DNA from 2 places in the Cytobacillus sp. Bva_UNVM-123 genome. Region 1 is predicted to be linked to the other one. Evidence: riboswitches for the same ligand, from Rfam matches in the RefSeq annotation. Region 1 holds a riboswitch; the other holds the start of a gene.
The links. A riboswitch is a leader RNA that binds a small molecule or an ion and turns the genes downstream of it on or off. The one in region 1 is predicted to bind FMN.
Positions count from the first base shown of each region.

Region 2: another riboswitch for FMN. It lies ahead of KDN24_RS16270 (ECF transporter S component); the one in region 1 lies ahead of ribD (bifunctional diaminohydroxyphosphoribosylaminopyrimidine deaminase/5-amino-6-(5-phosphoribosylamino)uracil reductase RibD).

Region 1 covers NZ_CM177772.1:4,456,590-4,473,364, reverse strand. Annotated here, with positions in the region: gene KDN24_RS23000 (ABC transporter ATP-binding protein) at 1-329, shown strand, start outside; gene KDN24_RS22995 (oligopeptide/dipeptide ABC transporter ATP-binding protein) at 298-1,293, shown strand; gene KDN24_RS22990 (ABC transporter substrate-binding protein) at 1,489-3,054, shown strand; gene KDN24_RS22985 (M14 family zinc carboxypeptidase) at 3,111-4,514, shown strand; gene KDN24_RS22980 (prolyl oligopeptidase family serine peptidase) at 4,600-6,633, shown strand; gene KDN24_RS22975 (hypothetical protein) at 6,766-6,894, opposite strand; gene KDN24_RS22970 (PLC family EF-hand domain-containing protein) at 6,912-7,148, opposite strand; gene KDN24_RS22965 (response regulator transcription factor) at 7,281-7,979, shown strand; gene KDN24_RS22960 (ATP-binding protein) at 7,972-9,345, shown strand; gene KDN24_RS22955 (GDSL-type esterase/lipase family protein) at 9,625-10,308, shown strand; gene KDN24_RS22950 (MBOAT family O-acyltransferase) at 10,344-11,750, shown strand; gene KDN24_RS22945 (DHHW family protein) at 11,763-12,902, shown strand; gene KDN24_RS22940 (DUF4358 domain-containing protein) at 12,907-13,401, shown strand; FMN riboswitch at 13,485-13,634, shown strand; gene ribD (bifunctional diaminohydroxyphosphoribosylaminopyrimidine deaminase/5-amino-6-(5-phosphoribosylamino)uracil reductase RibD) at 13,758-14,855, shown strand; gene ribE (riboflavin synthase) at 14,858-15,514, shown strand; gene KDN24_RS22925 (bifunctional 3,4-dihydroxy-2-butanone-4-phosphate synthase/GTP cyclohydrolase II) at 15,792-16,775, shown strand, end outside.
Region 2 covers NZ_CM177772.1:3,156,508-3,173,282, reverse strand. Annotated here, with positions in the region: gene rluB (23S rRNA pseudouridine(2605) synthase RluB) at 1-577, shown strand, start outside; gene KDN24_RS16310 (thiol-disulfide oxidoreductase ResA) at 880-1,404, shown strand; gene resB (cytochrome c biogenesis protein ResB) at 1,425-3,077, shown strand; gene ccsB (c-type cytochrome biogenesis protein CcsB) at 3,106-4,290, shown strand; gene KDN24_RS16295 (response regulator) at 4,490-5,206, shown strand; gene KDN24_RS16290 (ATP-binding protein) at 5,203-6,984, shown strand; gene sigX (RNA polymerase sigma factor SigX) at 7,179-7,718, shown strand; gene KDN24_RS16280 (RsiX family anti-sigma factor) at 7,705-8,940, shown strand; gene KDN24_RS16275 (hypothetical protein) at 9,113-9,259, shown strand; FMN riboswitch at 9,327-9,499, shown strand; gene KDN24_RS16270 (ECF transporter S component) at 9,663-10,247, shown strand; gene KDN24_RS16265 (ferredoxin) at 10,353-10,601, opposite strand; gene KDN24_RS16260 (YpbB family protein) at 10,837-11,904, shown strand; gene KDN24_RS16255 (RecQ family ATP-dependent DNA helicase) at 11,901-13,394, shown strand; gene KDN24_RS16250 (CPBP family intramembrane glutamic endopeptidase) at 13,404-14,003, shown strand; gene KDN24_RS16245 (LysM peptidoglycan-binding domain-containing protein) at 13,996-14,703, shown strand; gene KDN24_RS16240 (YpbF family protein) at 14,821-15,279, shown strand; gene KDN24_RS16235 (CBS domain-containing protein) at 15,476-16,108, shown strand; one part of gene KDN24_RS16230 (IS3 family transposase) at 16,203-16,656, shown strand; one part of gene KDN24_RS16230 (IS3 family transposase) at 16,656-16,775, shown strand, end outside.

The sequences.
Region 1 (16,775 bases):
TGTATGCTGGGGAATTCATGGAATCGGGATATGTGAAGGATGTTCTAAAGAATCCAAAACACCCTTATACAAGGGGGCTTTTGTCCTCTTTTCCTTCACTCAAGGGCGAGAAATCGAAATTAACTAGTATTGGCGGCTATCTACCGGATCTCTCAAAGATACATGAGGGTTGTATTTTTGCTCCAAGATGCCAATATGCTACGGAAAAATGTATACATGAGAAGCCGGTTGGTGAGGAAATGCCGGATGAGAGCACAGTATGGTGTCATTTGTATTCAAACGGAGGTGAGCTAATAAGTGAGGAAAGACAGCCCATATATAAAGATTGAACAAATCTCCATGTGGTATCCACAAAAATCTAAAAATCTTTTAAAGACGTTCCGGGAGGAAAAGAAATGGATAAAGGCAGTAGATCAAGTTTCGTTTGAACTTGAACGCGGGGAAATCTTAGGGGTAATTGGCGAAAGTGGTTGTGGAAAAACCACTTTAGGCAAGGTGCTCGCTAGGCTTGAAAACCCGACACATGGCGATGTATACATTGATAGTGTCTCGACCAAAGAACTAATGCAGAAGGATACTAAAAAATTTAGAAGAATGGTGCAAATCGTCTTTCAAAATCCATTTGATACATTTACTCCAAGAGATACAATCGAAAAGATATTAATGAGACCTCTAAAAATTCATGGAATTGGAAAAACGATTGAAGAAAGAAGAGAAATTTGTATAAAGACATTGGAATCAGGTGGTCTTCGGCCGGCAGAGGAGATCATGAAGAGATACCCCCATGAACTATCGGGAGGTCAGCTACAACGAATATCCATCCTGCGTTCCATGCTTTTTGAACCAAAATTTATCATTGCAGATGAACCAGTTTCAATGTTGGATGTTTCAGTCCGTGCCGAGATTATCAACATGCTTCTATCCTTAAGTAAAGAAAAGAATGCGACAGTTATTTTTATCAGTCATGATATTGCTTTGACACGATACATTTCAGACAAAATAGCTGTCATGTATTTAGGTAAGGTAGTGGAGTATGGGGATAGTGATACAATCATAAACGATCCGAAGCACCCATATACCCAAGCTTTAATTTCCAATTGTTCATCAACCGATCCAGAAGAAATAAAGGAAATAATAAAAATTCAGGGAGAACCGCCTACCCCGGTTAATCCAGGGCCAGGTTGCTATTTTGCTCCACGGTGCTTTAAGGCTTCAGAGGAATGTTTTCAAAAATATCCGGCCGCTATAGAAGTCAGTAAAGGACATCTAGTAGCCTGTGATAGATTGAATTAAATAGAGTAAAAGGATAATAACGTGGAAGGAGCTGATTATGGGGCAAGATTATCAACTAGTAAAGGGTTGGAGGTTGAAGAAAGATTTTCGTCCTTTCATTAGGGTTAAGCAAATGTCTTTAGTAGTAATTGAGAGGAAACCCGGAGGACTAGCTTGCTAGAACATTCCAAGTAAATTATGACGAGGAGAGATATTATGAAAGGGAAATTCTTTAGCCTAACATTAATACTAGCTTTCGTTTCCATACTCACCATTGGGTGCTCAGGTACTTCAACAGAAACAGGCTCTCAAAAAGAAAAAGTATTGATAGCTAGGGCAACTGGCGATCCCATGTCATTTAACCCTGATACAATAGCGGATGACAATGCGTATGCCATTGTGCAGAATCTCTATAACAGATTAGTTAAATTAGATGCATCCAAACAAATCATTCCTGATCTAGCAAAGGATTGGGAAGTAAGCGATGATGGGTTAGTTATTACTTTCAATTTGAAGGAAAACGCAAAATGGCATGATGGAAAGCCTGTGACGAGTAAAGATGTAAAATACACTTTTGACACGATAAAGGAAAATAAAACCTACTATTTCAGTACAAGACTTGAAATTATTAGTTCCATTGAAACTCCAGATGATCACACAGTCATTTTTAAAATGAATAACCCAGACGTTTCTTTTATTGCTGACCTTGGTTGGTATGCTACCTTTATTCTGCCTGAACATGTTTTTAATAATGGTGAGAAATGGGAGGATAATCCAGCCTCTAAAAATCCGATTGGTTCCGGTCCGTTTAAATTTTCCGAATTTAAGCAAGGGGTAAATGTTACCTTGCTACCTAATAAAGACTATCATGATGGAGCCCCAAAGCTTGATAAACTAGTTTTTTCCATCATCCCGGACGATCAAACGGCCATTCAGGCTCTAATTAATGGAGAGATTGATGTTTTTGACAATGTGCCATCGTCAAGTGTTGACCAATTGAATGCAAATGACAAAATAAGAATGGCATTAAATGAGTATCCTTCACCTGCCAGAATGATATTTAATCTGAATGATAAGGTATTGCAAGACGTCAATCTAAGAAAAGCAATTGCCACTGCAATAAATAAGGAGGAAATATCAAAAAAAGTTTACAATGGCGTCCAGAAACCGGAGTTCAATATGTATCCAGCCCTCATCGAATGGGTGTCCAACAGCGAGGGGACATCCCCACATTTTAGTATTGAAGAAGCGCGAAAAATCCTTGAGGATGCGGGATATAAGAAGAATGCAGACGGTTTCTATGTAACAGGTATTACGCTAGATGTATTTGAAGGAAGCGGGTATCCGGATATGGCTAACCTGATGAAAGCGACTTTAGCTGAGGCAGGCATCGGCATAGAGGTAAAGGTAAGTGAATTCAATGCATGGAGCCAAAAGGTTAGCGTTAATAGAGACTTTATGCTTGAACTTCAAGGTGGATTTATGGGTCCTGATCCCGCAGCTTTAGCTAAAAGGTTTGGTACTGGAGAAGGAAGCAACTACGGTGAATATAGCAATGCTCAGTTTGATGAATTAACAGCAAAAGGAGCTGCAACCGGAGATCAAGCGATGAGAGCCCAATATTATAAAGAAGCCCAGGCATTGTTAGCTAAGGATCTTCCTTATGTACCGATTGTTGCTTATGCAGGTTACGATGCCAATAATGCTGACTATGTAAACCTGCCGATTGATGGTGCTGGTAAATGGGGATGGGCAGAGTATACCTATACTGATATAAAATAATTAATACCTTTAGATAGAATGTTTATCCTTTGACCTAATATACGAGGAGGTAGGTTATGAAAAAAATATTTGATGAGGTAATCAACCAAATTCCTGATTATAAAGAATTTTTAACTGTTGAAGAGATGGATGCAAGCAGTCGCAAACTGGCTGAAGAGTTTCCGGATGTAGTAGACCTGTTTGAAATGGGGAGAACGAGAGAAAACCACCCTCTCTATTGTTTGAAAATTGGAAATGGTTCAAATAATGCGCTTATGTTCGGATTGCCTCATCCAAATGAACCTATTGGGGCAATGATGTTGGAGTATTTTACAAGGGAGCTTGCGAGCAATGATGCCTTGCGGGAAGAGTTGGATTATACTTGGTACGTCATAAAGGCATGGGATGCAGACGGTACAAAGCTGAATGAAAAATGGTTTAAAGGACCATTTACCCTATATCAATACTCGCGGAACTTTTTCAGACCTGCTGGACATCAGCAAGTAGACTGGACTTTCCCAATTGATTATAAAAATTTGCATTTTAGTAAAGCTATTCCTGAAACCGAAGCGATGATGAATCTTATTGATGAGATAAAACCAAAGTTCATCTATTCACTGCATAATGCTGGTTTTGGTGGTGCGTACTGGTATATTACGAGCGAAACTCGCGAAATCTACGATGATATGAGGAATGCAGCAACAAAACAAGGGGTTCCACTCAGCTTGGGAGAACCAGAAGCACCTTACTGTGTAACATATGATCCTGCTATTTATCAAAGTTTAGGAATTCGCCAAAATTATGACTATTTGGAAGAGTACGGCATTGAAAATCCTGAGAAGAGTCTAAATGTTGGTACGTGTAGCGCCGACTACGCGAAGGAAAAGTGGGGATCGTTTACCTTGTTGACTGAATTGCCTTATTTCTATGATGAAAGAATCAAAGATTTGACGGAATCGGATTTAAGTAGAAAGGATGCTGTCTTGCAGAGTCTTGATTTTACAGAAGAGGCAGATGAATTTATCATAAAAACGCTAAATAAAATCAAAGATTTTACAGATGAACGGAATCCTTTCCGATTAGCATTGGAGGCATTTACCGACAATAAGGAAAGCAACGCCGCTACGAGAACAATGGTTTCGGTAAATCCTGATTTCTCTAAGACTGCGACAGTTGCAGAGAAGTTTGACAATCTATTAGTCACAAAGTTTTATAAAATGCTCTCCTATGGCTTATTGGTAAGGGCAAGTGAAACCGAATTAACAAAGATGGCAGAGAATAACGAAGATAATCAGAATAAAAAAGATACTTTGAAAGAGTCGTTTGACAGCGCACTTGAAAAATTAAAAGAACTTAGTGAAGAATTGGAAGAGAAAATAAATTATCAGGTTGTACCTATTAAAAATCTCGTTGCTATACAGTTGGAATGTGGGCTTTTAGTTGCAGATTATTTGCAAAAGAAAAAAGTTCATAGCATATAGAAATTAGATGGTCCGTTGCTTATCTGTATTTTATGCAGACGGGCTGCGGGCCATTATTTAATAAAAAGTGAAAGAGGTATAAATAATGAAAATAAAATATCCTCATACAAAAAAAGTTGAATTTAGCGAGATTTACCATGGAACAACCTTGTCTGATCCCTTTGTTTGGCTTGAAAATGCAAAGGACCCAGAGGTATTAGAATGGGTCGAACAACAAAATAGGTTTACTGAAAACTATTTTGCTACTTCAATTAAGGATGATGTTCAAGGACTTCAAAAGACGCTACGTGAAAAAGTAATAAGAACTGAATATTTTGGTGAATATGAGCTAGGAGATAAAATTTTTGCTGGCAAAATGAATGGGAAAGGGGAAATGTCTGCAGTTATTTTAGACTTAGAATATAATGAACTTGATATTATTGCCAATGGTAATATGTTTGACAATAAATTTAATATTTATGATGTAAGCCCCTCACCAAATGACAATGGACTATGCATTGTTTCTGCAAATCCTCATGGTGCAGCACGTCCATCTGCATTGATTTACAACTATCAAACAAAGGAATTGTTTAAGCAAATAGATAACTGCTTTTCTGCTGTCTGGTCGGGCGATGGGGAAACAATGTACTTCTCTGATGCGGAGGTTGACCATGAGAAAGGAATAAATATAAATTATATTAAGACGTATAATTGGAAAACAGATGTGACAGAAACAGTATTCATTTATTACGAAAATTCTCCTTTTATCATGCTAAAGGCCTCTAGGGATGGCAAATACATATTTGCCCAAATATGTACTGATTATGTAAACAGTAAGCTTATAATGATCGAAGCTGATAAAAAGGAAGCACGCCTCTTAACCGGAAATATAGTGGGTGGTTTTGAATATATAGGCACAACAAATCATTACCATTATGTTGTTTCAAACGATAACTCCCCTTTTGGTAAAATCATTGCTATTGATGCGAGCGGCGGAACCTATGAAAATGCAAAAATCGTAATCCCGGAATGTGGAAAGATTATTCAAGGTGCAATAGCGGAAGATGAAAAAATAATCGTTTCCTATATGAACGACGTTGTTTCAGAGTTAGCTGTTTTTGATTATCAAGGTGAGTGGATTAAAAATTTAACTTTACCATCTGAAATGGGGACAGTAGCCGGAATAGGAGGATTTAATTCAACAGTAGTTTCACCGTCAGGCATCATATATTTTGGCTTTGAATCCTTCTTAATCCCACCTAGTAGACTTAAATATAATTTAAAAACGGATGAACTTAAAACAGCATTTGTAACAGAGGAAGCAGATGTAAAAGACGATATTACTGTTACAAGAGAGTTTATTGTAGTCCGTGATGGGACTAGGGTTCCTGCCTTCATTGTTCATAAAAAGGATATCGATTTGGATGGTAATAACCCCACCTTAATGTATGGCTATGGTGGTTATAATCATGCTATGCCTCCGTCCTTTGCAAACTTTTTCATAGGGATGGATATTCATGAATGGGTGGAAAAGGGACTTGTCTATGTCAATTGCAACATACGCGGGGGAAATGAGTATGGTACCCAATGGCACAGGGAAGGGAATTTAGAAAACAAGAAAAACGTATTTTTTGACTTTATTGATATAACAGAATGGTTAATTGAGAAAGGATGGACTAACCCCAAGAAAATTGCAATTTGTGGTGGATCGAATGGGGGATTATTAATGACAGCCTTGACCACACTCCGCCCTGACCTTTGGGGGGCAGTTATTGCATCAGTTCCTCATACAGATATGATAAGATTTAAAAATGACGATAGAGGTCCTATGTATATAACGGAGTATGGTGATCCAATGGATAAAGAGCTATTTGATTACATGCTTTCCTATTCACCATACCACAATATAAAACCAGCCAAGTATCCAGCAATATATTTACAAACAGGTGAATTTGACAATAATGTCCCTCCTTATCATGCGAAAAAATTTGCTGCAAAAATGCAGGAGTTGAATCAGAGTGAGAATCCAATCCTTCTTCGCGTTATTGCGGAGGGTTCCCATGATAGAGGGAAGGGGGAGGAAATGTTTAAGACATTTGCTGAGATGCAGACATTTATAGCAACGGCACTTAAACTCTAGATATTCTTATGATGTCCAATACAGCTAGCCCAACGTTATCATTAAATAAAGTTGGGCTAGTTTTTTTGTTAAACGAAAAAGATAAAGGATTGGTAGAGACCAATCCTTTAATAAGGGGGGATAATAATCAAATCAATTCTTATCCTTTGCCTGCAATGCAAGCTTGACGGCAAAGTACACTACAAATCCTATAACGACAAGGTTTATTAGCCATCCAAAAAGACCATAACCCATCATTCCAAATCCAGGTACTCCCATCATCTCGTTTCACCTCATGGTTAGAATTTATTCATCATACCTTGTGGGCTACCATTTTCCATAATCCCGCCTTCTCCATGGCATGCCTGGTACATATCTTGTAGCTCTTTGTCGTTGAAGTTCGGATGCATTTTCTGCATATACGGCTTCATTTCTTCAAAGTTCAAAAATCCATTCCCAGTTCCTTGTGCAAATGCATAAGTTCCTGCTCCTAAAATAAATGTTGTGCTTAAAATTCCGATAGCTAATTTTTTCATTCTATTTCCTCTCCCTTCTTGGTTCTAGAATAAACTGAATAAATGGAGATATGATGGAGAACTTATGTGGAAGTTATGGAGATTGATTTATTAATTTCTAAAAGTGATAAACTACGAATTGAGGTGATAATAGTGATTAAGATCCTTTTAGTCGATGATGAGCCGATGATTACAGAAATTCTTCAAGCTTATTTCAATAAAGCAGGATACAGTGTGATAATAGCTGAGAACGGAATAGAAGCATTGAGAAAAGCAAGGAATGACAACCCAGATCTTATTGTACTTGACTTGATGCTTCCGGATATTTCTGGTCAAGAAGTCTGTAGCCTAATTAGGAAAGATAATGATGTACCGATCATTATGTTAACAGCAAGGTCTGCTGAGGAAGATAGAATCAATGGGATTTTAATAGGGGCAGATGATTATGTAATAAAACCCTTTAGTCCGAGAGAAGTAGTTGTGAGAGCACAAGCCATTTTAAGGAGAGTTAATAAGGATGGAACTACCAAGCACATGGCTTTTAATAATGGCAAGCTTGTTCTAGATTTTTTTAAGAAAGAAGTAAAGGTTGATGGAAATATTATTGCGTTAACACCTATTGAATATAAGCTTCTTACGAATTTCGTTCATTATCCTGGTCGTGTGTATAGTCGTGCGGATTTACTTGCAAAAGTACAGGAAGATGGAACTTTTTTTGAAGGGTATGAACGAAATATTGATACTCATATAAAAAACTTAAGGAAAAAGATTGAAGATGATACAAGACATCCTAATTTTATTTTAACAGTATTTGGTATGGGATATAAATTCGGAGGAAAAATGGATGTTTAAGACATTGCGCTTTAGAATTCTTTTTTACATTCTCTTAGTTTCATTAAGTGGAATCGTCTTTGTAAGCCTATCGATTCAATGGGGTTTTGAATCTAGTTTTGTGAATTATCTCAATCAGGATCGAGAAAAAAAGATTAATCGCATTAAACAAGAAATAGTGGCTGAATATAAAAAGACTGGGGAATTCAAGAATAATCAGATTTTTAACTATATGCATGAACAGGCTATGATAGAGAAATTATTTTATAAGGTGTTTGATATTGAAGGGGGGTTACAGGTTGATTCTACATCAATGATTAACATGATGGAACAAATGGGGATGCAGCCTAGCAATCAAGATAAAAAGTTACATTCTACTTTATATCCAATAATGATCGATAATAAAAAAATTGGAACGATCGAAGCTTTTTATCCACTAGGAATGGTTGATGAAGAATTTGTTTTTTTAGAAACAATCAAGCGTTATATTATTGTAGCAGTGGGATTAACAATTGTTCTCTCATTGTTGTTTAGTATTTTATTTTCTAAAAAGCTTACTTCAGGGTTTAATCGTCTTTCGCAAGCAGTTAAAGAAATTCAGAATCATAATTTGAACGTACGAGTACCAGTGGAAAATCTATCGGAAGAGATGAAATTACTCGGAACATCTTTTAATAATTTAGCTGAATCTCTATCTAGAGAAGAGTTATTAAGAAAACAATTTACAGGAGATCTTGCACATGAGCTTAGGACACCTCTAGCAACCTTAAGAAGTCAAATTGAAGCCTATCAGGATGGAGTTTGGGAACCCACTCAAAAAAGACTTCAACAAAGTCATGATGAATTGATGAGATTGGTCAGGCTTGTGAACGAATTAGAGAAACTTTTGTCTGCTGAAAATCCTCAAATACAATTACATAAAACTGAAATTGAGACGGGAAAAATACTTGCTTTAATCGAAAATCAATTTAAGCCATCTTTCAACAAAAGAGGTGTAAAATTAAATATTAAAAAGACAGATAAAGAGTATTATTTATGTGCAGATCATGATCGATTAATTCAAATTTTAACGAATATCATTCAAAATGCATTAAATTATACTCCTTCAGGAAAAAGTGTAACGGTTTCAATTAAAGAAATGGAGCATTATGTCGGGTTTATTATTAAAGACGAGGGTATCGGCATAGCGAAAGAGGACCTACCATTTATCTTTCATCGTTTTTACCGTGGTGACAAATCAAGAGCACGTAAAACAGGGGGAATAGGAATCGGGCTGTCTATTGTAAAAGCCTTAGTTGATGCTCACGATGCTATTATAAAAATTGATAGTACTCAGAATGCTGGGACAACAGTTTCAATTCTTTTTCAAAAAGGAACAAATATATAGTTAGTTTTGGGGAGCTGTCCTCGCAGGTCTTTTTCTGACCTGCGAGGGACAGCTCCTTTTTATTTGCCGTAGCAAACCTAATTCTATATGACAATTTGATATAATCTGCACCTTATCTTTATCTCTAGCAATTACACTGTTTTTCAGGTGGAGGAGAGAACGTATGACTCGATCGAAAGAAGAGAATGGAATGCTCACGAAAGCTGTCCGATACCGGATGGCAAGCTCTATTCTGGCCGGAATTAAGAAAGCTCTAAAAATTAAATGAAAGAGAGAAACATGATCATGAAGAAAATAGTTACGACATTACTGCTTGGGGGTATGACACTTGCCTTGGCAGCATGCGGAAATGAATCCGCAAGTTCGAACCCGCAGCAACCTAACCCCCAAGCCGAAGAACAGGCAACCGAATCAAAAGGCTCAGCGGAAACTGCTTATCAAGCACTTTTCCGGACTAGCGTATTTTTTGGAGATTCCATTACAGAGGGTTTATCCTTTCATGATGTACTTGAAGAGGAGAATGTTCTGGCCGGCGCAGGAAAAACGGCGGAATTTGCACTGGAAGATATTGATGAGTTGATCAAGCGGGACCCGGAACATATCTTTATCCAATTGGGTTCAGATGACATTTTGTGGCCTGTGGATAATCCCAAAGACTATTCTATGAAAAACTATGAGAAGCTGATCGGTACGATCAAGGAAAAACTTCCGCAAGCAAAAATTACACTTTTAACGGTCACTCCAGTGACGGTGGAAGCGGAAAAGCTGGAACCGAGATACAAAAATATCAATGATTATAACCAAGGCTTAAAAGAGCAATCGGAGAAGAAAAATATTGGATTTGTTGATTTGTCCCCGATATTTTCAAACGGCTCAGATGATCTGTACGACTCGGACGGAATTCATTTTAAACCGGAGTTTTACAAAAGAATGCTGGATTTGCTGAAAGAGCAAGTGGAATAGGAGACAAATGGAACAGCCATTTGGGGGTGTAAATATTGGTCTTTAGCAGTTTACTATTTCTGTTCTTCTTTCTACCAATTACCGTTCTAATCTATTACATATCTCCAATGAATTTTCGGAATGCTATCCTGCTTGTCGTCAGCCTGATCTTTTATGCATGGGGTGAGCCGCTATACATTTTCATCATGATATTTTCCACTGTCTTCGATTATATCAACGGGCTGCTGATCGATAAGTATAGACATCGAAAGTTGATTGTTAGATCAATCTTTATCGGTTCGATGGCCGGTAGTCTGGGCATTCTCGGATTTTTCAAATATGCCAATTTTGTGGTGGACAATATTAATCAGGTGTTTCAACTAAATATCCAAGTGGCCGATCTGCCACTACCAGTGGGTATATCCTTTTATACGTTTCAAACGATGTCTTATGTCATTGACGTCTACTTGGATAAAGTACCAGTGCAAAAGAATATCATCTCTTTTGGGGCATACGTAGCCATGTTCCCACAGCTTGTTGCCGGTCCCATTGTTAAATACGGCTACATCGCGGGGCAGCTTGTTTCCCGTAAGGTGTCGCTGGACCGTTTTGGTGAAGGTGCAGAGCTGTTCATCAGAGGACTTGCCAAAAAAGTGCTGCTAGCCAACAATATTGGATTATTGTGGGCAAGTGTTAAAGCGACACAGATTGAGGAATTGAGCGTACTATCCGCCTGGCTCGGCATTATCGCATTTACATTGCAAATCTATTTTGATTTCAGCGGTTATTCTGATATGGCTCGCGGGCTAGGCAAAATGTTCGGGTTTGATTTCATGGAAAACTTTCGTTATCCCTATATCTCCAAAAGTGTAACAGAATTTTGGCGTAGATGGCATATTTCGCTCGGCAGCTGGTTTCGGGAATACGTTTATATACCGTTTGGCGGCAATAGGTCAGGGCTCATGAAGCAGCTCCGGAACTTATTGGTTGTCTGGTTTTTAACGGGCTTATGGCATGGGGCCAGCTGGAATTTTATCGTGTGGGGCTTGTATTTTGGTTTCTTTGTGATGATTGAGAAACTATTTCTCTTGCAAAGTCTTGGACGCAGACCCGCTTTTGTCGGCCATGTTTACACCCTTATGGTCGTTATAATCGGCTGGGTTTTGTTTGAAGTGGAGAATCTGACTTCTGCTTGGCGTTTCATCAGTGTGATGTTTGGTTTTGGCGGGAATGGTTTTGCGGATCAGCAGGCGCTCTATGATTTGTCTACGAATATTGTATTGTTTTTTGTATTAGCCATCTGTGCAACTCCGCTTCCGGGAAAGATGTTATCTTGCATGAAGGAAAAATGGAGAATTGCCGGCGTGATAACTATTCCACTTGTTTATTTACTATTCATGTTCCTATCGACGGCATATTTAGTCAATGAAACATACAATCCGTTTTTATACTTTCGATTTTAAAAGGGGACAGCCATGGAAAATTACAAAAAAATCATAAAAAAATCGCTGGCCTTACTACTGCTTCTATTTATAAGCGTAGTCGCAGTTTTTAATCTTTCGTCGACGGATCGTTCATTTTCCGAGTCGGAAAACCGGATACTGGAGCAGTTGCCGCCATTCTCGCTGAAAGCATTGCTGTCAGGAGATTTCACTGTTGATTTCGAAAAATATGTGTCCGACCAATTTATTTTCAGAGACTTTTGGATCGGAGCAAAAAACGATACGGACCGACTTATGGGGAAAAAGGAGAGTAATGGAATTTACCTGGGGAATAACGGGTATCTGATTCAGGAATTTAATCCCCCAACGAAAGAGGATTTGAAGGAAAAGATTGATGCCATTCATGCATTTAACCAAGCCACACCTGAATTACAAAAATACATGATGCTTGTGCCAACGGCAGCAGCTCTATATAAAGACAAGCTCCCGAAATATGCTATCATCGGCGATCAAGAAACATATCTGAAAAAAGTACAGCAAATGCTGCAACCCAATATTCGTTTTATTGATGTTTTTCCAAGTTTATATGCTGAGAGCAATCAACCTATATTTTATAAGACCGATCATCATTGGACGACCCAAGGCGCTTATGTTGCTTACCTTGAGCTTTGCAGACAAATGGGGCTGACACCGCAGACTGAGGAAGAGTTTAATATTAAGCAAGTAGCCGCTGAATTTTACGGCTCACTATATTCAAAAAGCGGTTTCAAACATGTACGGCCCGATCGTATGAAGCTGTATTTGCCAAAGGATCAAAAGAAATATACCGTAACATATGTTGATGAAGGGAAGACAACGGATTCATTGTATGAGATGGAGCAGCTACAAAGGAAGGATAAATATGCGGTGTTTCTTAACGGTAACCATGCGCTTATCCAAATTAAGACGGCTAATACGTCAGGGAGAAAACTGCTGGTTGTCAAAGATTCGTACGCAAACAGCCTCATTCCTTTCTTATTAAATCATTTTAGCGAAATTAATGTAGTAGACCTTCGGTATTATGAGGAAGATTTGGTGACGTTCGTGAATGAACACGGTATTCAGGATATGCTATTGCTTTATAATGCGAATACGTTTTTTGAGGACCCATTTATAAAAAATTTAACGGAGTGATCAAATGAAAAAACACTGGAAAGGGAAGAGCAGTTTTTACCCGCTTCTGTTTGCATTAGTTATCGTGATTGGCGTTTTGTCCGGTTGCTCGGGCAAGGATGTCAAGATACCAGCTCAATTGTCGGCCATCGAAATCGGAAAAAGTATCGAACAGGGAGTGAGTCTAAAGGAAATGAAAAAGGGGGATCTGAATAAGCTTCAGAAAATGTATAAGATGGATGCAGTCGACGTGGATGATTTTATTCTTTATACGTCTGCATCAAATGTAAAGGCTGACGAATTGGCCGTTATCAAGCTAAAGGATGAGAGTCAGGCAGAAAGTGTCAAAGAGAATATTGAGCAACGAATCGAAGCACAGAAAATGAAATTCAAGGACTATCGCCCAGATGAATATTTTCTTGTCGAAAATCATGTGTTAAAAACGAAGGGGCCATTTGTCTTCTTCGCGGTTTCTAAAGAGGCCGATTCAATGGAACGTGCGTTTGATGGTGCATTTTAACGAAGCATAATCTACTAATTTCTATAAATCTATAATGCTTGTAGTAATTTATTTAATCTGCTATTCTTTTTATAATTCAATAGGATTTCCTTCGGGGTCGGGTGCAATTCCCAACCGGCGGTGATGAGGTATGTGTACCTCTTAGTCCGTGACCCGGGTTCATGAATATGAAAACGGTGGATTTGGTGAAATTCCAAAGCCGACAGTAAAAGTCTGGATGGGAGAAGGAATATAAATTGTTCAAAAATGCTCATTTGGACATTTATTTGTGCTGCCTATTTCTCCCTTACTACTATTAGTAAGGGATTTTTTGTTTCAATGGAGAATCTATAAAGAAAGGGGCTACCTTATTTTAGATGAACGATTGTGAATATATGAACTTAGCCATTTCATTAGCGCGCGCTACTATGGGCCAAACAAGCCCGAACCCAAGCGTTGGTGCTGTGTTAGTGAAGGATGGGAGATTAGTTGGGACAGGTGCCCATTTTAAAGCAGGTACTCCCCATGCAGAAGTTCATGCTATTAGAGCTGCTACAGGCATTGCCAAGGATGCCATTATGTATGTCACACTTGAGCCCTGTAGCCACCATGGGAAAACACCTCCTTGTGCTGACCTTATATTAGAGACAGGCATTAAAAAGGTTTTCGTAGCAACTCTAGACCCAAATCCTCTTGTTGCAGGCAAAGGCATTGAAAAGCTTAGAAATGCAGGAATTGAGGTCGATGTTGGCCTATGTAGAGAAGAAGCTCTGCAGGTCAACGAAAAGTTTTTTCACTTTATTCAAACAAAAACTCCATTTGTTACCATAAAAGCAGGCATTTCATTAGATGGAAAAACAGCAGCTAAATCAGGTGATAGTAAGTGGATTACCTCACCTGAATCACGACAAGATGTGCATAATCTTCGTCATGAGCATGACGGAATATTAGTAGGAATCAACACAATCTTACAAGATAATCCCCTTTTAACCACCAGAAGACCCCAAGGTGGAAAAAATCCCATTCGAATTGTTTTAGACACGGAATTAAAGATTCCAATTTCTTCAAATGTTATTCAAGATCGCTCTACTAAGACAATCATTTTTACAGGAGATCAGTTCAATATTAATCGAAAAAAAGAACTTGAGAGCCTCGGTGTAACCGTTATTTCACAAGGGAGATCTACTATTTCCGTAAAGGAAGTTTTAGATACTTTAGGCGAACATAAGATAATGTCCGTATTAGTAGAGGGAGGTTCAGAAATCCACGCTTCATTTATTGAAGAAGATGCTTTTCAGCAAATTATAACGTATATTGCTCCAAAAATAATTGGTGGCAGGAATGCTATTCCTTTTATTGGTGGAGTTGGCACCGATCTCGTGAAGTTAGGGAAAAAACTTCATTTTTCAGCGGTGGAACAGTTGGGTCCAGATATTAAAATCACTGCAAAGCCTCTTAAAGAGGGAGGAGACTAATCTTGTTTACCGGAATAATTGAAGAGTTAGGGACGATTCAAAAAATACAATCTCAAGGGAGTACCATGGTCCTAACCATTCAAGGAAAGAAAGTTCTAGATGATTTAAAACTTGGAGACAGCATCGCCGTAAACGGTGTCTGTTTAACCGTAACAGAATACAACCATACTTCCTTTCTTGTTGATCTTATGCCTGAAACATTTCACAGTACATCATTGTCAGGGCTGCAGCAGGGCTCACAAGTTAATCTAGAACGAGCTATGAGTTCAAATGGCCGTTTTGGAGGACACTTTGTTTCTGGACATGTCGATGCTGTCGGACAAATTGTCAAAAGAGAATTAAAGGAAAATGCCATCTATTTTGACATTACTTTTCCTAGAGAATTCAACCATCTAATCTTGTATAAAGGGTCTATTGCCCTTGATGGAACATCATTAACGATATTCGGGATAAACAATGATCAAGTAACAGTGTCCATCATCCCACATACAACGAAAGAAAGTGTTCTTGGTAAAAAGAAGATAGGGGATAAGGTTAATATCGAGTTTGACATGATTGGAAAATACCTCTACTCCTTTCTTGATAAAAATAGACGGCAAAAGCAAGACGGCAGTATTTCTACGGATTTTCTAAAAGAGAATGGATTTATCGCAGATTAACGTGCTGTAAGACCCCACTTTAAGAAGAAGAGGGAACCTAAATTCTAAGAGGGGGATCTAACAGCCCGTAAATGCCCGATTAGTTCAACTAACAATCAGTGGGAGATGGAGGCCTTTAGAGGGACCAATAAGGCGAAGCGTTACTTGCACTTCCTGTGCTTCGGAAAAACCCCCACTGATTGAGTTTCACTTTATGTAGTCAGTCAAATTCATAATGATTCACTGTGAGATAAGAAAGTAAAAGACATCATTATGAAATGAAAGGGGTAACAGGCCTATGTTCCATAAAATAGAGGATGCACTGGAAGACTTAAAAGCAGGAAAGGTCATCATTGTTTGTGATGATGAGGATCGTGAAAATGAAGGAGATTTTGTAGGTCTGGGGGAATTTGCGACTCCAGAAATGATTAATTTCATGGCTAAGGAAGGTAGAGGACTGATTTGTGTTCCTATTGCAGAGTCAATAGCTGAAAGACTAGAACTTGAACCAATGGTGGAGGTCAACACAGACAGTCATGAAACAGCCTTTACAGTTAGTATTGACCATGTTGGAACAACAACAGGAATTAGTGCATTTGAACGAGCTTTGACTGTTCAAAAAATATTTGATGAAGACTCTCTTCCAAGTGATTTTAAAAGACCAGGACATATTTTTCCCCTTGTAGCAAAAGAAGGTGGTGTTCTACGCCGGAAAGGACATACGGAAGCAGCGATTGATTTGGCTAGACTAGCTGATTCAAAATTGACAGGTGTAATTTGTGAAATTATGAATGATGATGGAACGATGGCACGTATAGATGATTTAAAAAAGGTTGCAGAAAAAATCAATTTGAAAATGATTACGATTAAAGATCTTATTGAGTATCGGTTAGAGTACGATTCGCTAGTTAAGAGGGAAGTAGAAATCCAGCTCCCTACTGAATTTGGGGACTTTAGGGCAATCGGGTTTACTACTAGGAATGATGGCAAGGAGCATATAGCTCTTGTAAAAGGTGAGATTAATGAAGATGAGCCCATTCTTTTAAGAGTACATTCAGAATGTTTAACTGGAGATGTGTTTGGTTCTAATCGCTGTGATTGTGGTCCTCAGCTTCATGCCGCCCTTGCTCAAATTGAAGAGGAAGGACAGGGGATCTTGCTTTATATGAGACAAGAAGGAAGAGGAATTGGTTTGATAAATAAATTAAAAGCATACAAGCTCCAAGAAGAAGGTTATGATACCGTCGAAGCTAATCATAAGCTAGGATTTAAGGCAGATTTA
Region 2 (16,775 bases), 1.3 Mb from region 1:
AAATGGAATTCCTGTTGAAAGAGAGAAGCATGTTTATTACCTCCTTTATAAGCCAAGAGGCGTTATATCGAGTGTCGCAGATGATAAAGGTAGAAAAGTAGTAACGGACTATTTTCAAAGTATTGAGGAGCGAATTTATCCAGTTGGCCGTTTAGATTTTGATACATCAGGTATTTTAATTTTAACGAATGATGGGGAATTTGCTAATCTTCTTATGCATCCGAAAAGTGAAGTTGAAAAAGTTTATGTAGCGAAAGTAAAAGGGATTCCTTCTCGAGAAGAATTGAAAAATCTGGAAAGAGGGATTCGCTTAGAAGATGGAAAGACCGCACCTGCAAAATCGAAACTTCTTTCTTTGGACAAAAAAAAGCAAACAGCTATCGTTGAACTTACGATTCATGAAGGACGTAACCGTCAAGTAAGAAGAATGTTTGATGCGATCGGTCACCCTGTAGTGAAGTTAAAACGAGAAAGGTATGGCTTCTTAACTCTTCAAAGTTTAAAGGTGGGAGAAGCACGGGAATTAACGATTCATGAAGTTAAACAATTGCGTGCACTGGCACTTAAGAAGCGATAATATTTTCTTTATCGTTTTTTTGGCTAGTCGGAAAGTTTAAGTTTATTAACGTGCTAAGTAAAATTACATTCAAATAAAATATTGCTTATAACACCGCATAAGAAAAGCTAAGGCATTCGCCGAAAGGACTTGGCGAACACTAAGTTTTTCTAATAAATTTCATAGAAAAGTCATACTTCCTTCATATTATAAACATTATCAATATGGTGATAAGTGATATAATTAATTTCAAACTGCATAGTTTTCTGAGTTGAACGATCACATTTATTACGAAAATGCCGCATTTTTTGGGGGGGATTTATATGAAAAAAAAGCGCTTACTAACAAGAACGATTATCTTGATTCTACTCGGTTCTGCGGTTGCTTATACTTTATATGCAAATTTTACGAAAGAAGACGTAAAAAAAGTTACAATGGGGGAAATTGCTCCTGATTTCGTATTAGTAGATATGAACGGAGAAAAGCACAAACTCTCCGATTATAAGGGGCAAGGTGTGTTTTTGAATTTTTGGGGTACATATTGTAAACCATGTGAAAGAGAAATGCCTTATATGGATAATCAATATAAGCAATTTAAGGATAAGGGTGTACAAACATTAGCTGTTAATGTGAGTGAGTCAGAGCTTTCAGTGAATAAATTTATTGAACGGCATAATCTTTCTTTTCCAGTAGTCATTGATAAGGATGGACAAGTGCAGGCTGCCTATGGAATTGGAGCACTTCCGGCAACATTTATGATTGATAAAGAAGGGAAGGTAGTGAAATACCATACGGGCCAGTTAACAGAAGAAATGATTAAAGATCTTATGGAAATGGTTAAACCATAAGATATAAGGGGTTTGTAAAAATGAAGGACGTAAAATGTGAATGCGGACATGTGAATCCGCTTGGAACGATACTTTGTGAAGCGTGTGGAAAGATTCTTGAGGAGCAGGAAAAAGAGAAAGCACTCGTTGATATGCGATATGAGGGAAGCGCTCGACGTTCTCAAACGTATAACAAAACGATTGTTGATAAGATTTGGAATTTTTTCTCGTCTGTTAAAGTTGGAGTTTGGCTAATTGTTATTACACTCATCGCATCTGCTTTAGGAACGTTATTGCCGCAAGAAATGTATATTCCTCCTGTTGTGCAGGCTTCTGAGTATTATAAGGAACAATACGGATGGTTTGGAAAAGTATATTACGAGCTTGGATTTCATAATTTATATAGTTCATGGTGGTATTTAGTTCTAATTGCTTCAATCGGTGTTTCCCTTGTTATATGTAGTCTTGATCGCGTCGTACCTCTCTATCGTGCTTTAAAAGCACAGCGAGTTACAAGGCATGAAGGGTTTTTAAAGAGACAGAGACTTTTTGGTGCAACAAAGGTTGAAAGCTTAGATGTCTCCTATTCTCAAGTGAAAGAGAATTTGAAAACAAAAAGATATCATATTCGTGAAGAGGATGGAAATATCCTTGCTGAAAAAGGCCGCTTTTCTAGATGGGGTCCATATGTAAACCATATCGGATTAATCATATTCTTGATTGGTGGTATGCTTCGATTTGTTCCAGGAATGTATATTGATAAAGTGCTTTGGCTCCGTGAAGGAGAAACGAAAGTGATTCCAGATACACAAGGGGAATATTATTTAAAAAATAATCAATTCATCCTTGAAGTGTATGATAAAGAGAAAGACAAAGAAGTATTTAGTGAGGCTCTCGATAAAGTCGGGATGGTTGCTAAAAATTTCCAGTCAAATGTTACCCTATACAAAAAGTCAGGAGAAACGATTGCTGGTGAAACGCCTGAACTTGAAAAGTTAAAGGATAAGGAGATTCGCGTTAACGACCCTTTAAAATTTGGTAGCTTTGCTATTTATCAAGTGGAATATAAGTTAGACGAGTTAAACAAAATGTCATTTACTCTTGCTAACAAAAAGTCAAACGCTGAATTCGGAAGTATAACGATAGATTTATTCGATCCGAAAGATCGATATGATCTTGGAAATGGATATTCTGTTGAAGTTGTTAGTTATTTTCCTGATTTTGAATTTGCTGAGGATGGGGAGCCGATTACGAAATCAAGAATACCTAATAACCCAGCATTTGTATTTAAAATGTTAACACCTGATAAACCAGATGGTGAAATTAGCTTTGTTGCCATTAGACAAACAATTGAACCATTTGGGGATAATGAATATAAAATGGCATTCACTGGAATAGAAACAAAAAATGTGTCTGGATTAACTGTCCGTAAAGATCTAACATTAGGGATCATCATATTGGGTGGTATTATTTTCATGATTGGTGTTGCACAAGGTTCTTATTGGAATCATAGACGTATTTGGATTCGTCGCGTCAATGATGAAGTTTGGGTTGCGGGTCATACGAATAAAAACTGGCATGGGTTAAAAAGAGAAATTGAAAGCATTTTGGATGGTACTGGCATAAATGAACCGGAAGACCAAGTACAAAAAGAAATAACTAGTAGTGAGCAATCACTAGATGAGAAAAGTTAATTTGAGCTAGACAAAAGGGGGACCATGAATGGTAAGCATAAGCGGGAATTTATTATATGCATCATTTTTTCTATATTTAGTTGCAACAGTCCTTTTTGCTGGTGCCATTAAAGACAAAAAAGCAAAAGAAAAAGAGAAAGGCCAAAATAAATGGGGAAAGTTAGCGATCTTTATAACTATTATTGGTTTTATCTCTCAACTGGGCTACTTCATTACACGCTGGATCGCTGCAGGTCATGCGCCAGTAAGTAATATGTTTGAATTTACGACTTTCTTTGGAATGTCACTCGTCGGGGCATTTATCATTATTTACTTTATGTATAAAACACCTATGCTTGGTGCGTTTACATTGCCTGTTGCAATCTTAATGATTGCCTATGCAAGTATGTTTCCACGCGAGATTTCGCCATTAATTCCGGCTCTACAAAGTGACTGGCTACATATTCATGTTACAACAGCAGCAGTCGGACAAGCGATATTAGCGATTAGTTTTATTGCAGGATTAATTTATTTAGTCAAAGTTATTGATCAATCAAAATTTAGTTTAAAGACATTTGGTTTAGAAGCAATTATGTTTGGATTAGTATGTACACTTGGTTTTGTTCTAATTTCTACAACATTTTCAATGATGGATTATAAAGCTGAATTTAACTGGATAGATAAAAATGATCAGCCTGCGAAAATTGAATACAATCTTCCTGCAATAACAGGTCCACATAAAGGTGAACTATTAACGGAAGGGAAATTTCAACCGCTTGTTGATATGCCTGCTTTAATTAATGCAAAAAAATTAAACACTAATATTTGGTCATTGTTAGTAGGTACGGCATTGTATTTATTACTTAGATTAATATTAAGAAAACGAATCGGAGCTGCCTTAAAACCGCTCGTAAAAAATATTAATCTTGATCTCGTAGATGAAATTGGTTATCGTTCTGTCTTAATTGGCTTTCCGGTGTTTACATTAGGAGCTTTAATATTTGCGATGATTTGGGCACAAATTGCTTGGACGAGGTTTTGGGGCTGGGATCCGAAAGAAGTATGGGCGCTTATTACGTTCCTCTTCTATGCTGCCTTCCTTCATTTGAGATTATCAAAAGGATGGCATGGGGAAAAATCAGCATGGTTAGCTGTACTTGGCTTTGTTATTATAATGTTTAACTTAGTTGCTGTGAACCTTGTTATTGCTGGCTTACACTCATACGCAGGATAATGAAACATACGCAAAGAATGTAAAAAATAGCCTTCACTTCACATTGGTGAAGGCTATTTTTAAAGAAAACGACATTTTTTTCATTGTTTAGAACAAAAAAACGGTATAATAAAGCAAGACAGAACTTTGCAAAAACATTTGTCTCATTAGGTGTTCAATTAATTGAACAGCCTCTATTAACTCAGGGGGGATTTATGCTATGGAAAAGGACGTTAGAATTTTAGTAGTTGATGATGAAGAAAGAATTCGACGTTTATTAAAGATGTATTTGGAGAGGGAAGACTACATAATTGATGAAGCAGAGGACGGGAATACGGCATTATCAAAAGCAGTTGCTAATGATTATGATATCATTCTTCTTGATCTTATGATGCCTGGAAAAGATGGTATTGAAGTATGTAGAGAATTAAGGGAAAAGAAAGCAACACCTGTTATCATGTTAACAGCTAAGGGGGAAGAGGTTAATAGGGTACAAGGCTTTGAAGTTGGTACGGATGACTATATCGTTAAGCCATTTAGTCCAAGAGAGGTTGTGCTCCGTGTTAAAGCGTTGCTAAGACGTTCTTCAAATACGACTTATATTCAAACTGAATCAGCAACAAAAGATATTATCGTCTTTCCGCATTTAACGATTGATCATGATGCCCATCGAGTAACAGCTGATGGAAAAGAAGTGAGCCTCACTCCAAAAGAATATGAATTACTTTACTTTTTAGCAAAATCACCAGATAAAGTATTTGATCGGGAACAACTGCTAAAAGAAGTATGGCACTATGAATTTTTCGGGGATTTGAGAACTGTTGACACACATGTTAAGCGCTTACGTGAAAAACTGAATAAAGTTTCTGAGCAAGCAGCAAAAATGATTGTGACAGTATGGGGTGTAGGTTACAAATTCGAGGTAATAAATGAGTGATGTTTTGGCGGAGTGTAGTTGGTAAGCTTTCGGTTACGATACTTTTACTTGTTTCCTTCGTATTGTTTATTTTAACGATCTTGCTTTTGGAGTTTTTTGAGAACTACCATGTGAAGGAATTAGAAAAGGGGCTAACCAATTCAGGACAGAAAATTGCTCGTATTTTTAATGAGCATGAGCGTGAAATTGGTTTGGAAATTTCTTGGGAATTAGTTGATGATGTAACAAATGTAGTCATTATTAATGGTCCAGATGAAATATACTATTCACCGAATCAAAATCATGCATTTCAATTGCCACTTTCTTTTATTCTTGAAGATGGGGATCTTAAAAAAGTTTTTACCGAAAATAAAACGGTTCAGAAGATTTCATCTGTTTCTAGCAATATTCAACTCAAAAATAATGAGTCTAAAATATTAATTATTGGTGTTCCGTTAGAAGAAACGAGTAGTAAAGACGGTGCTGTTTATATTTATCAATCATTAGAAGTTATTCAGGAAACAACTCGCACTACGACGAAATTCATCTTTCTTGCCGCTGGTGTTGCCATCATATTAACGACGTTTTTTGCCTTTTTCTTATCCACTCGAATTACTGCACCTTTGCGCAAAATGAGAGAGGCAGCATTTGAGGTGGCTCGGGGGAAATTCGATACGAAGATTCCGTTAACCTCCCAAGATGAAATTGGAGAGTTAGCTTTAGCGTTTAATCAAATGGGGAAACAGTTAAAGTTCAATATTAATGCACTCAGTCAAGAAAAGGAGCAGCTTGCTAGTATTTTAAGTGGAATGGCTGATGGTGTTATTACATTTAGTAAAGATGGGACAATCTTAATAACCAATCCTCCTGCAGAGCAGTTTTTACAAAATTGGTATTATGAACAAGACGAGGAAAACAAAAACCCTTCTGCTGTGCCTACGAAAGTAATGGAGCTCTTTGAAAAAGCGGTCAATACTGAAAAGGAACAAGTGGGTGAAATTTCAATTCAAGGTAGATTTTGGGTGATGATCGTTAGTCCACTTTATAATAACACTCATATTCGTGGTGCAGTTGCTGTCATTCGAGATATGACGGAGGAACGGAAGCTTGACAAGTTAAGACAAGATTTTATTGCAAATGTCTCACACGAATTGAGGACTCCGATTGCGATGATGCAAGGGTATAGTGAAGCAATTGTTGATGATATTGCCGGAACCGATGAGGAAAAGAAAGAAATGGCGAGTGTTATTTACGATGAATCACTAAGAATGGGTCGACTCGTTAATGAATTGCTTGATCTTGCCCGAATGGAAGCAGGTCATATTCAGTTAACAAAAGATGATATAGACGTAAATCCATTTCTTCAAAAGGTTGTACGTAAGTTTCAAGGATTAGCAAAGGAAAAAGACATTCAATTAAATCTGCAATTAAATGACCAAATGATGTTGCTTAAATTTGATCCAGATGGAATTGAACAAGTTTTAACGAACTTAATTGATAATGCTATTAGGCATACCCCGAATACTGGTAAGGTGACTGTTTCGGAATATAGTGATGAACGTGGATTATATATTGACGTAATCGATTCAGGTTCTGGAATTCCAGAAGAGGACTTGCCATTTGTGTTTGAACGATTTTATAAAGCAGATAAAGCGAGAACAAGAGGAAGGTCTGGGACAGGCCTAGGTTTAGCGATTGCAAAAAATATCATCAATGCACATAAAGGTAGAATTACCGTCCAAAGCAAAATAAGTCATGGAACAACATTTTCCATCTTTATTCCACGAAATATTGAATAATTTAGAAAATGCTGCCGATTGTTCTTGATTCACACGAAACATTCTTGCTCAAAAAAAGATATTAACGCACTTTGTACAGTGAAGGAAGGATTTTCAGAAAATCCTTCCTTTTTTACATAGTTAATACTATATTATAAGATGTAACTTTTAATTAATAATTAACGACTATAATTATTGAACGGGGAGGGGAATCGATGGACTCCGTTTTTGATGAAATATATCGAAAATATCATCAAGATGTTTTTCAATTTTTGTTTTATATGGTAAAAAACAAAGAGCATGCCGAAGATCTTGTTCAAGAAGTTTATATTCGAGTACTGAAATCGTATGAACGATTTGAGGGGAAAAGCAGCGAGAAAACGTGGCTTTTTTCGATTGCGCGAAATGTAGCAATTGATTCATTCAGAAAAGAAAAAGGCTGGAAACAAAAAATATTAGAGAAATTTGATTGGTCAACTGGGCAAGTAAAAGATGATTGCCCGATCCCTGAGGAAATTGCTGTTCAAAATGAAGAAATACAACTTATTTATAAATGTTTAGATCGGTGTACAGTGGACCAAAGAATGGTTATTATCATGAGATATATTCATGAGCTTTCCATTGTGGAAACAGCTGAAGCTTTACAGTGGACAGAGAGTAAAGTAAAAACAACACAGCATCGAGCATTAAAGGTGCTTAAGAAATATATGGAGGAAAATATAGGAAAGGAGGAGATGGATATTGAAGAAGCATAAGTGGAGCGATGAACAGCTTGAGGATTTATTAAGTCGGATGCCAAAAATTAATGATAATCGTAGTAAGGAAGAGATCTTTCAAAATATGACGATTAAATTAAATCGGCGCAAGCAACGTGTATGGCTCATGCCAACGGCAGCTACAGCGGCAGCTTTGCTTTTGTTTTTCATTCTTGCTCCTAACCTATTTAATTGGCAGCTATCAGAGGAAAAATCAATGGGGGACGCAGTGAGTCGCTCTGTGTCTGAACAAATGAAAGAGGAAAAAGCTGATAATAGCGAAGTAGCGATTGAAAGCACTGAAAAAGAAAAAAGTGCAGAAAGTTTTGATATAAGTAATTTTGATGAAAATGAGGATAAAATAAATTATAAATCTATTTCTACAGAAGATTTCTCAACTGCTATTTATGAGGAAGATTTGAATGGAATGGAAGTATTAACTTACGAAATTCCAGATAAAAATGCAGAAGCGATTGTCCCTGTCAGTATTCTTGTCGAGAAGCAAGAGAATAAATCAAAGTTCGAGCTTTTCGAAGAAAACATGGAAAATTTAAGAGAAGAAGAATGGGGGTTAAGTGAATATTATCCATTAAAGGCACAATTATCGTTAGATAAAGATAGTCGGATTTTAACTGTTGATGTCCCCGCAGTTAATGATTATGATGTTTCGCTTACAAATGAAAATTTCTTTAAAAAAATTCTGACAAACACTATGATTGAATATAATATTGACAAAATTTCTTTAATGACTGATGGCAAACCTGGAATTGATTTTGGACATAATGGTTTCCATACTGAATTTGTAGTAGATGAGAAGCCAGGAAATCATGCTTTTTATTTTTATTATCCTAATGAAACAAACAAAAAGCCATTTATTATTCCGTTTGGTGAGAAGATCAGTTCCATTACAGAGGCGCTAAAGGAAATGAAATATAATCGTGAAGTCGCGAATTTATATGCTTCCATTCCCTCTGAATTGAATTTTGAAGCGGTCGAAAATCCCGAGAAACAATTATTAACACTGACATTTTCCGAGGATTCCAATTTAAATAATGATGAGTCTACTGTTCATACAATAGAAGCGATTCTTCTTACAGCGAAGGAATTTAATTATCGTGCAGTTAAATTGGAAAACGTTCATATAGAAATGATTGGAAGATTTAATTTAAATGAAGAAATTAAAGTTCCGATTGCTGCGAATAAACAGCAGCTTCCATACTAATGATAGAGGAGATAAACCATTCGGTTTGTCTCCTTATTTATTGAAAGAGCTAAGCAAATATCAAGATTTTCAAATCTTTCGTACTAAAAAAAGGAAGGCGAACATAGGGTGAAATGATAAGCAGAAGTGACGTAGGCGCAAAAAGTAAGTTGAAATTAGGAGGAAGGATAAGATGGTAGATTACATAAGACGTTTATTAATTGCTTGTATTATGGGAGCATGTGTTAGTTTATTATTTCTTGGCGGAAAAATGGTACAAGCCGACTTGGACATTGAAAAAGAGATTAAAGATGAGCTCACTAACTATCGGAAAAGTTAAATAGTTAAATCCACTTTCTATTTTTACATTTCTTTAGTATAATAATAGCTGTATAAAATTATATACGGTCTATCTTCGGGGCAGGGTGAAATTCCCGACCGGCGGTGATGAGAATTAATCTCTAAGCCCGCGAGCCTATAAAAAGCGTTTGTGCTTTCCAATTTAGGGATGTGCATAGCTAAGGCAGGATTTGGTGCGATTCCAAAGCCGACAGTACAGTCTGGATGGGAGAAGATGGAGGTTCTGCAGACGTTCAAAAAATGCAGGTTTATTGAACGTTTATTTAGTGAGCCTTTGTAAAACTCCCTCAAGTGTGAAGCTTGGGGGTTTTCTTTTGCGAGGCAATAGCTGCTGAACCTTTCTTCTTTAGGAGAGATAGTCCTAACAAGGAGAGAGGAATAACATGAAAAAACTTTCAATTAAAGCTTTAGTGGCAATTGGAATGTTGAGCAGTATCTCTTATATTTTAATGCTGTTGAATTTTCCAATACCACCATTTCCACAATTTTTGATGATTGACTTTAGCGATATACCTGCATTAATCGCTGCGTTAATTTTTGGCCCATTAGCTGGCATATTAGTGGAATTAATTAAAAATATTTTGGATTATTTTATGACAGGAAGTGCGACTGGTGTTCCGGTTGGTCATATTGCTAATTTCGTTGCTGGTATTCTGTTTGTATTACCGACATATTTTATTTATAGCAAGATGAAATCAAAAAAAGGCATGACATTTGCATTGGTGATCGGTACGCTAATTATGGCGTTTACGATGAGTGTGTTAAATTACTTTATCATTTTACCAGCATATACATTCTTCTTGAATACGCCTTTAATGTCTGCACCAGAAATGCGCACGATGATTGTGACTGGAATTTTGCCGTTTAATATCATTAAAGGATTTATCATTGCAATCGTGTTTATGTTAATATTCTCACGAATGAGTATTTGGTTGAAAAAGCAAAGCTTGAATAGTAATGCTGTTTAATTATATATGAGAGTAAAAAAGCAACAGCCTGCACTGTTGCTTTTTTGATGAATAAAAATAAAATACTCCCACTAATAGGGAGTATTATTTGTAAATGTTATGAAACTATTCAAATTTAAGTGGGTCACCATCAAATGGGCCGTCAGCTACTTTAATGGAATCTGTTGGACAGCCTTCGAAAGCATCCATCATATCATCAATTAATACATCTGGAATTTCAACGATACCTTGGTTATCATCTAGAGTAACGAATGCAATGCCTTCGTCATCATAATCATAAATGTCTGGTGCTGATGCGCCGCACGCCCCACATGCGATGCAAGTTTCCTTGTCAACAATTGTATACTTTGCCATGAAAAAACCTCCCAAATTATTAAACAAAATATTCTTAATGTCTTGCAATTCGAAAGTGAAAACACTTTCTTCACCTCTATTGTAAAACTGAATGGTCAACTTTTCAATAGGAAAAGTATTGAGAATGCTTATCATAGCTACGTCGAGCGATTTCGACAAATGTTCGATTTTTTCGAACTGTATTATTTTATTCATGATAAAATGAAGGTAAATGATTTTCGGATGTGAAAGTAGAATGAACAATAAAAATATCTTTTTTATTGAACAGTTAATTTTATATTGTTTACATAAGCTTGATAAGCAGCGAACAATTTTTTCCATCCTTCATCTTTTTAATGGAAAAAAAACTTCACAGACGATTCAAGATGCACACTTATTTCAACTAACAAATCTTTTTGGTGTATTTCCAAGTATCACCCGTTCTGATTTAGAAAGCTTTATTGCAAAATTAGAAAGAGAAAATCTCATTGACCAAATATTTGAGCAAAAATATCAATTAACAGAAGCTGGGAATGAGCATGTAAAATTTTTTGTGAACGAAAATTTATTGCCGCAATATTTAGATGGATGGAAATTTCATCATAGCGCAAATTTGTTTTGGGAGAGGTTAACTCTTGCTGTGCAAGTTATTTCTCATTTAAGCTATCGAGATACAAAATACATACCTATTCAAAGAAAAAGGGAATACCATTATTGGCTTAAAGGTTATTTATCTCATACATGTCTAAATCGAGACGAACTAAGTAAAAGATTATTTCTTGAGATCGTACATTGTTTTGAAGCAAATCAAGATTTAAATCCTTCGATTTTAGTGTCAAGACTAACAGGATTTCAGAGGATTGGGCTAACAGCTGAACAGTCCGCTCGTTTACATAATATGGATCTTTATTTATACGACATCCAGTTTCAAAACATTCTACACTATATGATCAGTTTTCTGAATGAGCGGAAAAGTGAATTTCCATTATTATTTTTACTGATTGCGGATCTAGTCGCTTCAGCCCCTTTAACCGAATCGACAAGAAAAACGTATTCACTATTAAAAAAACAGTATCAGATCGAAGAAATTGCTCAAATCCGAGGGCTGAAGAAAAGTACAATTGAAGATCATATCGTTGAACTAGCTTTAAATGTTATGGAATTCGATATTTCTCCATTTATTAGTGAAGAGCTGCGTAAGTTAATTGCAGCTGCTTTCGAAAATATTAAATCGAAACAATTAAAGCAAATTAGAAAACTAGTTCCAGAAGCAGATTATTTTCAAATTCGACTCGTATTAGCTCAGGCTGGTGAAAAAATATGACACTAGAAAAACAATTAAAGCGATTTTTTAACTATGAAGCTTTTAGAATTGGTCAAAAGGAAGTGATCTCTTCAGTTTTAGGAGGAAATCATACAATTGCCATGCTGCCTACTGGGACTGGCAAATCCCTATGTTATCAATTGCCTGGTTTTTTACTCGATGGACAAGTTGTCATTATTTCACCACTACTATCGTTAATGCAAGATCAAGCAGAACAGTTGATGATGAATGGCGAAAAAAGTGTAGTCGCATTTAATTCCTTTTTATCACAGAAAGAGAAATCCACAGCAATTCGTCGATTACATCAATATAAATTTATTTTCTTTTCCCCTGAAATGTTAAAGTTGGATTACGTTGTGAACAAGCTACAAAAACTTAACATTTCCTTATTTGTTATTGATGAAGCTCATTGTATTTCTCAATGGGGCTATGATTTTCGGCCAGATTATTTAAAACTCGGTGAAATTAGGGAGAAATTAGGGAATCCAGTTACACTTGCGTTAACAGCAACGGCAACAAAAGAGATAAAGGATGATATTATTTCAACGTTAGCATTCGATCATTGGAATGAATTTATTAATTCCGTTAATCGTCCGAATATCGCTCTTACTGTTGAAACAATGGATTCTTATCAAGAGAAAATAGACAGACTTGTAGAATTGGTTAACCGTTTGGCTGGTCCGGGGATTATTTATTTTAATAGCAAAAAGCTTAGTGAACAAATAGCAGCTTTATTAAAAGACCGAGGCGTTGAAAATGTAATGCCTTATCATGGCGGAATGGAGCAAGAAAATAGAATATTAATTCAGCAACAATTTATTCATGGACAGCTACAAGTTATTTGTGCAACGAGTGCGTTTGGAATGGGGATTAATAAAGAAAATGTTCGCTATGTCATCCATTTTCATATGCCTTTGCAAATGGAAGCTTATTTACAGGAAATCGGACGGGCAGGAAGGGATGGAAAAAGGAGTATTGCGGTTCTTTTATATTCACCAGGTGATGAACAGCTTGCTCATCAGCTGACTGAAGGGGAGATTCCAAGTCCTGAGCAACTTGACTGGTTAATCGAAGTAATAAAGGATCACCCCCATTTAACTAATAAACTAGCTGCTTTTGAAAGTGAACTGAGAAAAGCTACTGGTTTTACAGAAGTTCAATGGAGAATGGTGGCAGATTTTCTGCAAGTAGAAAATGGGCTGCATTTAGAAGAGGCGATTAAAAAATATAAGACTTATAGCAGTGAACGCCTTCAAATAAAGCGAAAAAAGATTTATGATATGTTTAAATGGACGCAAGAGAAAGACTGTCGAAGAAAAAAAATCTTGAAGTATTTTGACGAAGATATGAAAATAGAAAAAGAAGGATACTGCTGTGATCAATGTGGAGTTGAACTGAGCCATTTTTATGCGAATTCAACTCATAAAGAAGCTGAGAGGCGTACATATGACTGGAAAAAACATTTAGCAGAGATTCTTTTAAGTAAGTGAGCGGATAAAATGAATGATAAGTATAATGGATTAATAAAAGAACTTTCGGACAAAGAGCTTTTGTTTCATTTATATTTAACGCAAATAATCCTCCTTGTGATTTCAAGTATTTTAGGGTTTATTTTGTTTAATCGTTTTGAGGACTTTTTCAAATTGTTTAGATGGAATGACATTGATATTTTATTAATCGGTGGAACAGCTGGTCTTATCGTTGTTTTGCTTGATGTCGTCTTAATGAAATTGTTACCCCCTTCTTTCTATGATGATGGAGGGCTGAATGAAAGGATTTTTCGCAATCGAAGTATAATCCATACCGGTTTTATTGCCGCGATCGTTGCTTTTTGTGAAGAAATATTATTTCGTGGCATCATCCAAACCCATGCTGGTCTTCTGATTTCAAGTATCATTTTTGCTGTTGTCCATTATCGATACTTGTTTAATTGGTTTTTATTTTTAAATATAATCGTATTAAGCTTTTTTATCGGTGTTGTGTTCTATATGACGGAGAATTTGGTTGTAACGATATTTATGCATTTTGTAATTGATTTTTTACTCGGTATTATCATTAAATACCGTAATAATAGACAGGAAGGGATGTTCCATGAATAGAGAAGATCCTTATAGAGATCAAGCTGAAAGACTAAGAAAAAAAATCGATAAAGCGCCAGAATTAGGTGATAATAAAATCCAAAAAGAAGAATTACCGCCAAGAAGTAGACATCATCAAGAAAGAAGAAAGAAAAATAAGTGGAAACTAAAGCATCCAGTCATTAGTTTGCTTGCTTTGTTTTTTATTTTATTGCCGATCACGATATTTAGCATGTATAAGTATTGGGAATTAGAAAAAATTAAAAATGCGGAAAAAGCGGCCACGTCAGGAAATAGTTTTGAAATGGTTGGCTTTGAGAATCAAGAAGAAAGCAAAGGAACGTCCATTGAAGAACAAGAATTAGAGAAGGATTCCAATTCTCCTGATGCAAACAAGAGTGAGAAAGAAGATTCTGAGGCTTCGATACATGAAACACCGGTAGTTGACAGTTCTACTAATCAAGATGGTTTAATATCTGATAAAGATAAAGATAAAGATAAAGATGATGATAAACCTGAGGAGAAACCCGAGCAGAAAAAGCCAGAAGATGAAAAAGCAGATCAGGTTGTATATCATACTGTAAAACCAAAAGAAACAATGTATCGAATTGCCATGAACTACTATAAATCACCATCAGGTATTGAAATCATAAAGAAAGCGAATAATTTAAAAAATGAGAATATACAAGCAGGCCAAGTTCTTGTCATTCCGAACAAATAAAGTTTACCTCCCCTTTATTCATAAATTGATGTACAAGCTCATACGATTATGGATAAGGGGAGGCTATAAGATACTGTTCACTTCTCCTTATCGAATGTGAAAATGGAGGGGTGAAATATGGAATTATCAATTAAAATGCTTGATAATCGTACGGACGAGGCGACGAAGCAAATGCTGCAAAAAGTTGTTGAACGAAAGAGGAAATTTGATAAATTAAAGCTTCGTCATTTAATCGTCATGTGGATGACAATCTTTATTGCCTTTTTCTATTTTGTTTATTTGTATTATACTTTGTTCTCTCCTTATTCCTATTCGTTTGCTGCGATGTTTTCTATATTTGTTCATAAATCTTCCAATTTATATTTACTAGTAATAGTTGTTGGATTATATGGGTTGATGAATATGTTAAAAACGAAAAAAGATAAAGCAGAAAAAGAATTTCACGCACTTCGATGTGAAATTATTGATAAAAGTAAAGATCTTTGGAAAAAAGAAGAGGAGTGGAAGAATCGCCATACTGTCTTTGAAATCATGAAGGCAAATTATGATATTAATTTATACCATGAAAACAAGTAGTACTCATAAATAGAATATCTAGTTAATCATACGTAATCTATACATTCGTTCAAAATCTTTACTCTTGTAATGTGCACATCTTTCAATTAAATGCAATTTCATTCTATAATGAAATTTTTTTATTTAAAAGGGAATTTAATAATTCTCGTTGAATTATTAACAATGTAAGAGTATCCAATACTTCGAGGTGATAATGATGTTTGTAAAAAGTGTTATGATTCCTAAATATTCTTGCTATACAATTAACCATGATCAATCTGTAAAGGAAGCTATTGAAAAATTAGAAGAACATAAAATTGATGGCTTGCCAGTTCTTGATGGGGATAACTATATTGGAATTGTTACGAGATATGCAATTTATGAAAGCTATTTTTCCATTGGAAAAGGGAAAGATGATTATTTACAAAACACAAAGGTGAAGGAAATTGCTAAGCAAAAAGATGAGTATTTAATGGGCAATGAAATATTTGAAAAAACCTTGCTTAGTTTGAAAAATACACCTTTGTTCGCGGTTCTCGATGAAAATAAAAAGTTTTTGGGCATAGTAACTCGTTTCGACGTGCTGCTTCAATTCCAATCAGCTTTTGGGATGAATCGATCCGGAGTGAGAATCGCCTTCACAACTTCTGAGGCAGAAGGAAGAATTGCTCGATTATCAGAAATTGCACAAAATTTCCATGAACAAATTATTTCTCTTGTTACATTTGATGAGACTGACAAATTGATCCGTAGGATCGTGATTAAAGTCGAAAAGAATGAGAATATCAGCAAGTTTATAGAAAAGCTTGAGGATTCAGGTTTCAGAATTCTTGATGTGCATGAGGATTAAATAATAACTCTTAGAAAAACCCTTTTAATCAAATATGTTTGAACTGCACCCCAATTGTTAGACACCATCTAACAATTGGAGGTGCAGTTTTTCTATGGCTAAATTTACTGCAGAAGATAAATTACAAGCAGTTGAGCGATATTTAAATGGAAATGAGAGTTCAAATGAAATAGCGAAATCGTTCGGGACTGATCATAAAGCTATCCTTAAATGGGTCAAACAATACGAATACAATGGTGTTGAAGCCTTTATTAAACCTTGTACAAATTACACACAACAGTATAAACTAGACGTACTAAATTACATGATTGAACATGGTACGTCCTTAAATGAAACAGCAGCGATTTTTAAGATCCCTGCCCCTTCAACCATTGTTGTTTGGAGAAATCTATTTGAAACACAAGGATTAGATGCCCTTCAATCAAAGAAAAAGGGGCGTCCATCCATGAAAAAGGAATCCAATCAACAACCTAAACCAGCACCGGTCAAAGGGTCTACCGAAGCACTTGAAGCACGTATTAAACAGCTAGAAATGGAAAATGAGTATTTAAAAAAGTTGAATGCCTTAGTTCAAAACAAGGGAAAATCACCAAACAAGACAAAGCACAAGTAGTCTATGAATTAAGGCATAAATATTCGGTGAAAGCACTTGTAAAACTCGCTGGCA